Regions from separate parts of the Peribacillus sp. Aquil_B1 genome, predicted to be linked through region 1. Evidence: riboswitches for the same ligand, from Rfam matches in the RefSeq annotation. Region 1 holds a riboswitch; each other region holds the start of a gene.

Region 1 (3,151 bases):
TCAGAGAAATATGCATTCGAAAAATATTTAAATCAGGAAGATGCAATCCTTGATATCGGATGCGGTACAGCAAGAACCACCTTCGCTCTCTATAAGAAGGGATTTCAAAATCTAACGGGAAACGACCTAACACCAGCCATGCTATGAAGCCGAAAAAATAGCGCATGAATATACCTGGACATACCCTTTATCCTTGGGGATGCAACAAACCTCCCTTTCAACGACTCATCATTCAATAAAGCAATTTTCGCTTTTAATGGGTTAATTCAAATCCCCAGCGAAAAAACCGCACATTGGCTTTAAAAGAAATCAACCGTATTTTAAAACCTGAAGGACTCTTCATTTCACAACACATGACCGTGATAAAAACGAAAATCACCTGAACTTCTGGGAGCAAGAGGAAATGATTTGGTGTGTTGGTAAACAAGATGAGAGGCTTTATGAATTTGGGGATATTATCACATCCGGAAAGACGCTTCAAGAAGTTACTTTCCTCCATATCCCAACTAAACTTGAAGTACTTGAGTGCCTGGAGGAAGCAAGGTTTACAGTCATCGAAAGCTTTTATCGAAGTGAATTATTCCATGAAAACGATGATGTCAACGCTTTCTCTTCCGATTGCCGCTTTTGGATCGTCAAAAAATAAGGAAGAGCTGTTTCATTCAAAAAAAAATCCAGAGTGACATTTCACTCTGGATTTTTTGTATTAAGAAACTTGTTCTAGTTCTTTTTTGGAAGGAGGGTTGAATTGACCTTCCCATTTAGAGATAACGATTGCCGCAAGTGAATTACCGATAACGTTTACTACTGTACGTCCCATATCAAGAATACGGTCGATACCTGCAATAAATGCTAGACCTTCAATAGGAATACCGACAGTTCCCAATGTCGCTAAAAGAACTACGAAAGATACACCCGGTACACCCGCAATCCCTTTGGATGTGATCATTAACACTAGCATTAGCGTAATTTGTTCATACGCACTTAAATCGATTCCGTACATTTGAGCGATGAAGATAGCCGCTAACGCTTGGTATAATGTAGAACCATCAAGGTTAAAGGAGTATCCAGTCGGGATAACAAATGTAGCAATATGTTTCGGACATCCCGCTTTCTCCATTTTTTCCATGATTTTCGGAAGAACCGCTTCTGAACTTGCAGTAGAGAAAGCAAGAATCAATTCTTCTTTTAGAAGTTTAATCAAAGTAAAGATATTGAATCCGACAAATTTCGCAATAAGACCAAGAATGACTATTACAAAGAAAATCATTGTTCCGTAAACAGAAAGCGCTAACTTTCCTAACGGAATTAAAGATTCCAAACCGAATTTGGAAATAGTCACACCGATTAGTGCAAATACACCGATAGGAGCGAATTTCATGACCATGTTAGTTAGGTAGAACATTCCTTCAGCTACACCTTGGAAGAAACGGAATACTGGTTTACCCTTTTCACCGATGGCCGCAATACTAAGTCCAAACAACACGGAGAAGAAAATGATCGCTAGCATATCGCCTTCTACCATGGCTTTAACTGGATTGGATGGCACAATGTGAACGATTGTATCTACGAACGATTCATGCTGCTTAGTTTCGGCTGTATCAACATAGGTAGAAATATCAGTTTGTTCTAGCTTGTCCATATTCACACCAGCACCAGGCTGGATGATATTCGCTGAAATTAAACCAACAGCAATCGCTACCATAGTTACCACAACAAAGTATGATATTGATTTAGCACCTAGTTTACCTACCGCTTTCAAATCACCTACACCAGCAACAGCAACGATAAGGCTGGAAACGATGATCGGCACTACAATCATTTTAATCATTCGTAGGAAAATGTCTCCGAATGGCTGTAAAAAGTTTTGGGCCGACTCACTACCATAAAAAATGGCACCAACGATAATCCCTAAAATTAAACCAATGAAAATTTGGCTAGCTAAACTTAATTTGAATTTCTTCATTTACTTTCCTCACCTTCCATAAAGTCTTTGATGCAAAAACATTTTTGTCTCGGTAAGGGAAACAAGATACTAATAAAAGAAAGTAATTTTTCTTTTTTGGAAAAACTCTGTCTTTACGCCGAAAAAAAAGACACTTCATGTGTCGATTTCTTATAGGCGTGAATATTCACACATGTTCCCTTGAAGACGCTGACGAGGTTAGCTGTCGGGTTAGGATTGGAAACACAAAAAGCCCTTTCATTTCTGAATTCACCCCTAGCGGATAAAATCCACAAAAATGGGTCCCCCGTTCTTGGAATAAGATTAAGCGAGTTAACTTATAATAAAATATTATACTAAAAATGATAATCTGTAAATATTTATTCTCATTCGTTCTAGAAAAAGTCCTTAAATATGTCTGAATATTCTGTATTAATAGCTATTGTATCTATAATTACTCTTCCCTATTTTCAATCACATAAGTTATATTGATATATAATTAACAACTTTTTGGACATCACCTCTCTTGATGAAAGAAGCGGTTATTTTTCCAACATGCCAAGCAACAGATATCTTACTTTTTCCCGAGAGGTGAATTTTTTATAAGTTGCTGCTTTCACTTTTTCAAATTGAATTGGGGTAATGAAATAAGAATGGTTCTTCGCCACATTCGGCTCCATTAGGATGACGTCCCCCACCGACGGTCCCTTTATGATTTCTTGCATCCCTTCAGCCTTAAGCCCTTTTGTAATGTAATGTTTATCCACATAGCCTTTTTTAGTCAATTTGTAAATATAAGGCTGTTTATGGTATTGTACCGCCTCAATAGGAATGGAGGGTACACCGGCTTTCTCATTGGTTATTACAGTAAGATCCACTTTGGATCCCACCAACAAAGCTTCCGTTTCTTCACCTTCCGATTCGATTAGTGCCTGAAATGGAAATCTGTTATCTTTTTTTAATGACGGCTCTTCAGCGGGATAGGAATGGATGCGGCCTATCGTCCCTTTCAATGCCTTTTTTGAACCAGAGGAACTTGCTTTTATAGTCATGCCCACTTCGGCCTTTTTCATTTCCTCTTCAGAGAAATCCCCTTCAATTGCCATATTTGTCGAAACAATGGATATAATGGGGTTTTTCAGGTTTTTATTGATATTTTTAACTACACCATCTGCCTCACTCGTCGACACGATCGCACTGGACTGC
Region 2 (3,151 bases), on a different contig from region 1:
AAAAATGATGAGCATCCGGCCAACCGGTGATAATTCCGGGGTCAAGCCCATTGAAAGTCCCACTGTGGCGAATGCTGAAGTGGCTTCAAACAAAATCATCAAGAAATCAGTTCCGCTTTCAGTGATGGTCAGCAGAATGGAGATGATTGAAACCATGGATACGCCAATGAATGTAACGGATAATGCTTTAAAGATCGTTTCACTCACAATGCGGTGCCGGAATAATACCACATCACCCTTTCCTTTAATCTGTGACCAAACCGTTCCAACAAGCGTTGCTAATGTAGTCGTTTTAATCCCGCCGCCAGTCGATCCGGGTGAAGCCCCGACGAACATCAGAAAAATGATGAGCAGTAATGTTGGCTGAGTTAAATCAGGGATATTCAGCGTATTGGAGCCTGCCGTCCTTGGTGATACCGATTGAAATAATGATGACAGCGTTTTACCCATGAGAGATAAAGGCTGCAATGTCTTGGCATTGCCGAACTCGAATAAAAAGATTAAAATTGCACCGGCAATCGTAAGGGTCAAGCTAGTCGCCAGAACAATCTTCGTATGTACGGATAAACGATGGGTATTCCGATATTCGTATAGTTCATTCATCACGATAAAACCTATTCCGCCAAACGTGATGAGGAAGGCGACGGTAAGGGTTACGAATGGATCAGATACATAAGGAGTCAAACTCCTGAATTCCCCCATTAAATCAAAGCCGGCATTATTGAAATTCGATATGGAATGAAATACCCCGTAATAGATTGCTTTGCCGATTGGCATGTCAAAAGAAAAGCGAATCGATAAAATAAGGGCGCCAATGCCCTCAATGATGGCTGTGAAAATTAAAAGCCGCTTCACTAATCTGACTACACCTGCCATGGATAGGTTATTTAAGGATTCCTGCAAGAGTAACCTGCCTTTTAAAGAAATCTTTTTGCCTAAAAGGAAAAAGAAAAACGTCGCAAATGACATGAACCCTAAGCCGCCTATCTGAATCAGTGTTAAGATGACCAACTCACCAAAAGTGGTGAAGGTCGATCCCGTATCCACTACGACCAGCCCTGTTACACAAGTAGCGGAGGTTGCGGTGAATAAAGCATCAAGAAAAGAAAGACCATTCCCACTTTCAGTAGAAATCGGCAGGGTCAATATATAGGACCCGATAAGTATCAGGATGGCAAACCCGAGTACAAGGATTTTTGGCGGATCCAACAAATTTTTTGCTTTTATCAAATTGATCATCCCTACCTATAAAAAAATTGTGTAAAACTGTATGATATTTTAATCATCAATCTGATATCAGAATCTTTTTAAAGGCATAATAAAAAGACCAGCGAAAACAACGAACAGTTATTTTGCCACAAAAAGCGTGCAAAAAAACTCCCGAAATAGGCGGTCTTATGACCTCCTTCGCTTTAGCCGACGAAGTTAGCTGACGGGTAGGATGGCGAAAGAGCTGATCTCATCCCTTCTGCAAGGCAGAATTAACCCCAATTGATTGGGTCCTCCGTACTCAATTCCCTTGAGTTTAGGCCGAAATGCATTAAATTGATAAACGTATTCTACTCCCATCATTTAGCAGTTGTAAACCCCTAAATCGCAAAAAAATATTTCTTTAACAAGACTGAAAATTTACGATTCATTTACATTTTAAAAACGTATTGACAAATATTAGTTAGCACATTATGATAGGTTCGATTAATCCGATTATGATAAATGGCATCGATGTACTTTATTCAATACTTTTAAGCAAAACACGCTATTTGCCAATCAAAATTTGTAATAGATATATTATGTTTCTTTTGTAAATGATAAAGAAAAAAGCATTGCATTCGTATTTAAAAATTCAATACATTTTATTAAAAAGGCGGGCAATTATGGAGAAGACGTTCAATAGATATGTTATTAATGCTACAGGCAAGGGTGGCCAGACATATTTAACACAATGCCAGGATAAAGATGCACTAAGGAAATGGATAGCCGATCATGAGGATCAAATCATCATGGATGAGTTAAGGATAACGGATAAGAAAAAGAATCCGTTTTTAAAATTGTTTTCCCTAAGGTAAATCAACCAAATCCCCAACATCATTAGCGGTATTCAATTATAAAATCCCTGTGTTCTATCCGGGAACGCTGAGCGAAAAATCCATATGTTGTTTTGCTTTTAAACTCATTTATTTTAAATGAGTTTTTTTGCGTTATTTACATTACAAAACCATTAATGTTAAAATTTAGAAATAAATAATGTGGACGTAAAGAGGAGAAAAGTAAATGAAATGACCACTTTCCAAAAGAGCCTCGAGCAGCTGAGGGTAGTTGGGGATGTATGGTGACGCATAGAGGTGGCGCCGCAAATTGACCTCGTCCCGAGACCATTGCGTGGGGACGGTTTTTTTATTGTTCGGTCAAAGGGGGAGAAGCGATGACATTAAGAAATACATTAGTATCCTGGAAATACCCATCCATTCTATTGTGCGGAATTGGTATCTCCAACTTCGGTTCTTGGGTTTATTTCATTGCACTTAATTTAATCGTTCTGGATATGACTGATTCAGCCTTGGCGGTAGCTGGACTTTATATCGTAAAACCGATGGCTGCCCTATTTACGAATGTGTGGGCAGGCAGCGTGATCGATCGGATAAATAAGCGGAATCTTATGGTGGCACTTGACCTATTTCGCACGGTATTCATAGCTTTGCTGCCATTGACTTCTTCTATTTGGGTCATCTATTCCGTTGTCTTCGTGATCAATATGGCAGGGGCCATGTTCGTAACAACATCAAGGTCGTATATTACAAAATTAATTCCCGTTGAACAGAGGAAACGATTTAACTCATTACGAAGCTTAATGGATTCTGGAGCTTTTTTGATTGGGCCGGCGCTAGCGGGGATCCTTTTCTTGATTGGTACTCCCGTTTTGGCGATTTATATTAACGCGGCTGCCTTATTGTTATCCGGTATCATCACTCTATTCATGCCTAATCTTGAAAAGGATCATCCCCTTGAACAATCCAGTCACTACCTGTCTTGGACCATCATGAAAAAGGATTGGGGCATCGTCCTGGACTTCAGCCGGAAATCTTCCTATATCATGATCATTTATTTCTTATTCAGCTGCATGGTGGTGATGGAAACGGCGATCGATTCCCAA
Region 3 (3,151 bases), on a different contig from region 1:
CACATTTCTTTTATAAAGTAAGTAGGCGCGGATCAGTAAACTTGATTGGTTATGAAGTATATTGTGCCAGCCCTTCTTCGGAATGAATTGGGGGATGATCACCGTAACTTTATAATTGGATTCACTAGCCTTATGTTCAACTGTGTCCACAAATTTAGTTAGTGGTTGAATGATACTTCTGTAATAAGAATTCAGTGTAACGAGTCTGACATCTGGCTGCCATTTTTCCCACTTTTCTTCGAATTTCTTTTCGTCTTCTCTTTCAAAAGCGACATAAACGGCAATCACCTGATGTGCAGATAGAGATTTTGCATAATTTAAAGAGTTCTCAACCACATGGGTTATACCTGCCACAGGTACAATAATGATATTTCCTTCAATTGGTAAGATCGGCTCACATGTTGTAATCCTTAGTTGGTCACCAACTGCTTCATAATGCTTTTTAATTCGATGAAAAATTAAAATGATGATAGGTAAAAAAATCAATACAGGCCAAACCTGAGTAAATTTGGTTAAAAAGAATATCATCGTGACGATAAAGCTAATTATGGCACCAATTGAATTAATGGTTAATTTCATCATCCAGCCTTTTGGCTTTTCGCGGAGCCATTTAACAATCATGCCAGTCTGGGACAACGTAAATGGAATGAATACCCCTACCGCATAAAGCGGAATAAGATTTTCTGTATGTCCTTCAAATGCGACTATCAAGATGATGGATGCGAGTCCCAGTATGATGATTCCATTGGAATACCCTAATCGGTCCCCTCTGATCGTAAACGCCCTTGGTATGAATTTATCCTTCGCCAGATTTACCGCAAGCAGAGGGAAGGCCGAATAGCCAGTATTGGCCGCAAGTATCAAGATCAATGCAGTCGTACCTTGAATGAAGAAATACATGAAATTCCGTCCAAAGATCTCTTCAGCGATCTGGGAGACGACCGTCACCTCTGCGCTTGGAACGATGCTTAAATAATAGGCTAAGAATACGATTCCCGAAAATAATACAGCTAGCAATGAACCCATCGCTATTAAAGTTTTCGCCGCATTATTCGGGGCTGGATCTTTAAAGTTCGGGATTGCATTGGAAATTGCTTCTACTCCTGTCAATGCGGAGCTTCCTGATGCAAATGCTCTTAGCAGGATGAATAAACTGATGCCCGCTACCGGAGTCCCTAGTGACGTGTGTAATTCCGGTGAAACTCCCCCCGTCAAAATCTTGAAAATTCCAACACCAATCAAGATGAACAATGCTAAAACGAATAGGTACACCGGATAGGCCAAGACAGAGGCCGACTCCGTAACCCCCCGCAGGTTCAGGATTGTAAGTAGAATGACGAAAATGATGGCTATGATGACATTATATGAGTGCAGGCCGGGAAAAGCGGACGTGATGGCATCCGTACCTGCCGAAACACTTACAGCCACTGTTAATATATAATCCACCAATAAGGATCCTCCGGCTATCAACCCTGGATTGACTCCTAAATTGTTTTTTGAAACCACATAAGCCCCCCCGCCATGCGGATAAGCGAAAATGATTTGCCTATAGGACAAAATCAATGCCGCTAACAGGATCAATACCCCGATCGCGATAGGGATGGAATACCAGAATGCTGCAGCACCGATTGTGATCAGAACGATCAATATTTGCTCAGGTCCATAAGCAACCGAAGACAAAGCATCAGAAGATAATATCGCCAAAGCCTTTGTTTTGTTAAGCTTTTGTTCACCAAGCGCATTTGACTTTAAAGGTCTTCCAATCAAGAACCTTTTTATAGAAGATAACACTAAGTAGTCACCACCATAGTTAATTTATAAGTTTATGTTACCCAGCTGTAGCAAAAAAACGAGACGAAACACAAAAATGCCTACAAGTCATAGCTAAATAGACCTGTAGACATCAATTTTTTTGTCTAACAAGCTCCACCTTCCTTCTCATATAACGCTTACGAGGTTAGCTGTCGGATTCGGGCCTTAGAGTAGCCCTACCTTTTAAAGGATTCACCCCTTGGATTGTAGACAATCCCAATAACGGGTCCCCCGCACCATAAGGTTTAAGCGATTTAGAAATATGAAACTGTTGATTATCATACTCCCGTGTAATGGAAAAGTAAATGAAAATTTTGCTCAAAAACTGAAAAATTCTTTGTTCGTGAGGTTTTGTTTTGACGTATATAACATAAGTCCTGCAATGACATGATTCGAAGGTCGGAAAGGAGGTAAGTAAACGTCTAATACAGAAATAATCCAGGAGTCGATGAACAAAGGGTGGTCTGAAAAGGAAAAAAATCAGCCTCATGGAGAAGGCGTTGAAAGAAATTAACCAGTTCTGCCCCAGCTCGGATCGCATCTGTCCGATAGGGGCACTATTCCACTGATTCACCTAATTAGTTCCTTCCTTCTTGAATTGGTCTCAAATTGCCTTTTTTAAAGACAAAATATTTCTGGCCAATATAGTTAAGCACGGTATAAAAGATTGTTCCTATGAGAACAGCCAAATTTTGTTGTATGGATAAATGAACGGATCCTTCCAGAGATTCTGCAATAGCTTGGCCTATAGAATAAGCTGCGGAATAACAAATCAGGATGACGCAAAAGAAACGGGCAACTCCTCGCCGCCATTCTATATCGCTTTTAAAGGTAAAAGTCCTATTCAAAAGAAAACTCGTTATAGCTCCCGTACCATTGCCGAAAAAGGTGGAGACCCAGTATGATAATTCAAGGACATTCATAAGAAAAAGCATGATGGAAAGTCCAACCGCTGTATTGACTATTCCAACCAATAAAAAACGGATGAAGGAGTTAGTGTGTTTTAGATAGTTTTTCAATACTGTTCCGTTCATTGTCCAGTTGCTCCCGTTTTTTCAAATCGAGCGGATTAAATAGATCAAGATCAACAATATATTTAGGCCGGCGTTTGGATTCATTATAGATTTTACCGATATATTCCCCAATCAAGCCGACAGCAATCAACTGCAGTCCGCCGATCAACCAAATGGAGGTGATTAATGAGGTCCAACCAGTTTCAGTCTGTCCATAAAACTTTAACCATAAAAAGTAAGACCCAAAAAGTAAGCTAATGAAAAAGGAAAGACATCCTAGCCATAAGACAAGCCGAATCGGTGTAACTGAAAAGGAAGTAATGCCA

Evidence for each region. Region 1 has a riboswitch for cyclic di-AMP ahead of MPH60_RS27160 (cation:dicarboxylate symporter family transporter). Riboswitches for the same ligand answer to the same signal wherever they lie in the genome.
Region 2: another riboswitch for cyclic di-AMP. It lies ahead of MPH60_RS22745 (TrkH family potassium uptake protein); the one in region 1 lies ahead of MPH60_RS27160 (cation:dicarboxylate symporter family transporter).
Region 3: another riboswitch for cyclic di-AMP. It lies ahead of MPH60_RS00690 (APC family permease); the one in region 1 lies ahead of MPH60_RS27160 (cation:dicarboxylate symporter family transporter).

What each region holds. Positions count from the first base shown of each region.
Region 1 is NZ_JAKXEE010000011.1:8,030-11,180, reverse strand. Features, by position in the region: gene MPH60_RS27170 (class I SAM-dependent methyltransferase) at 1-147, shown strand, start outside; gene MPH60_RS27165 (hypothetical protein) at 404-646, shown strand; gene MPH60_RS27160 (cation:dicarboxylate symporter family transporter) at 707-1,966, opposite strand; cyclic di-AMP (ydaO/yuaA leader) riboswitch at 2,139-2,286, opposite strand; gene MPH60_RS27155 (efflux RND transporter periplasmic adaptor subunit) at 2,488-3,151, opposite strand, start outside.
Region 2 is NZ_JAKXEE010000004.1:306,219-309,369, forward strand. Features, by position in the region: gene MPH60_RS22745 (TrkH family potassium uptake protein) at 1-1,230, opposite strand, end outside; cyclic di-AMP (ydaO/yuaA leader) riboswitch at 1,400-1,542, opposite strand; gene MPH60_RS22750 (hypothetical protein) at 1,875-2,066, shown strand; gene MPH60_RS22755 (MFS transporter) at 2,423-3,151, shown strand, end outside.
Region 3 is NZ_JAKXEE010000001.1:132,211-135,361, reverse strand. Features, by position in the region: gene MPH60_RS00690 (APC family permease) at 1-1,791, opposite strand, end outside; cyclic di-AMP (ydaO/yuaA leader) riboswitch at 1,931-2,074, opposite strand; gene MPH60_RS00685 (GtrA family protein) at 2,391-2,846, opposite strand; gene MPH60_RS00680 (glycosyltransferase family 2 protein) at 2,806-3,151, opposite strand, start outside.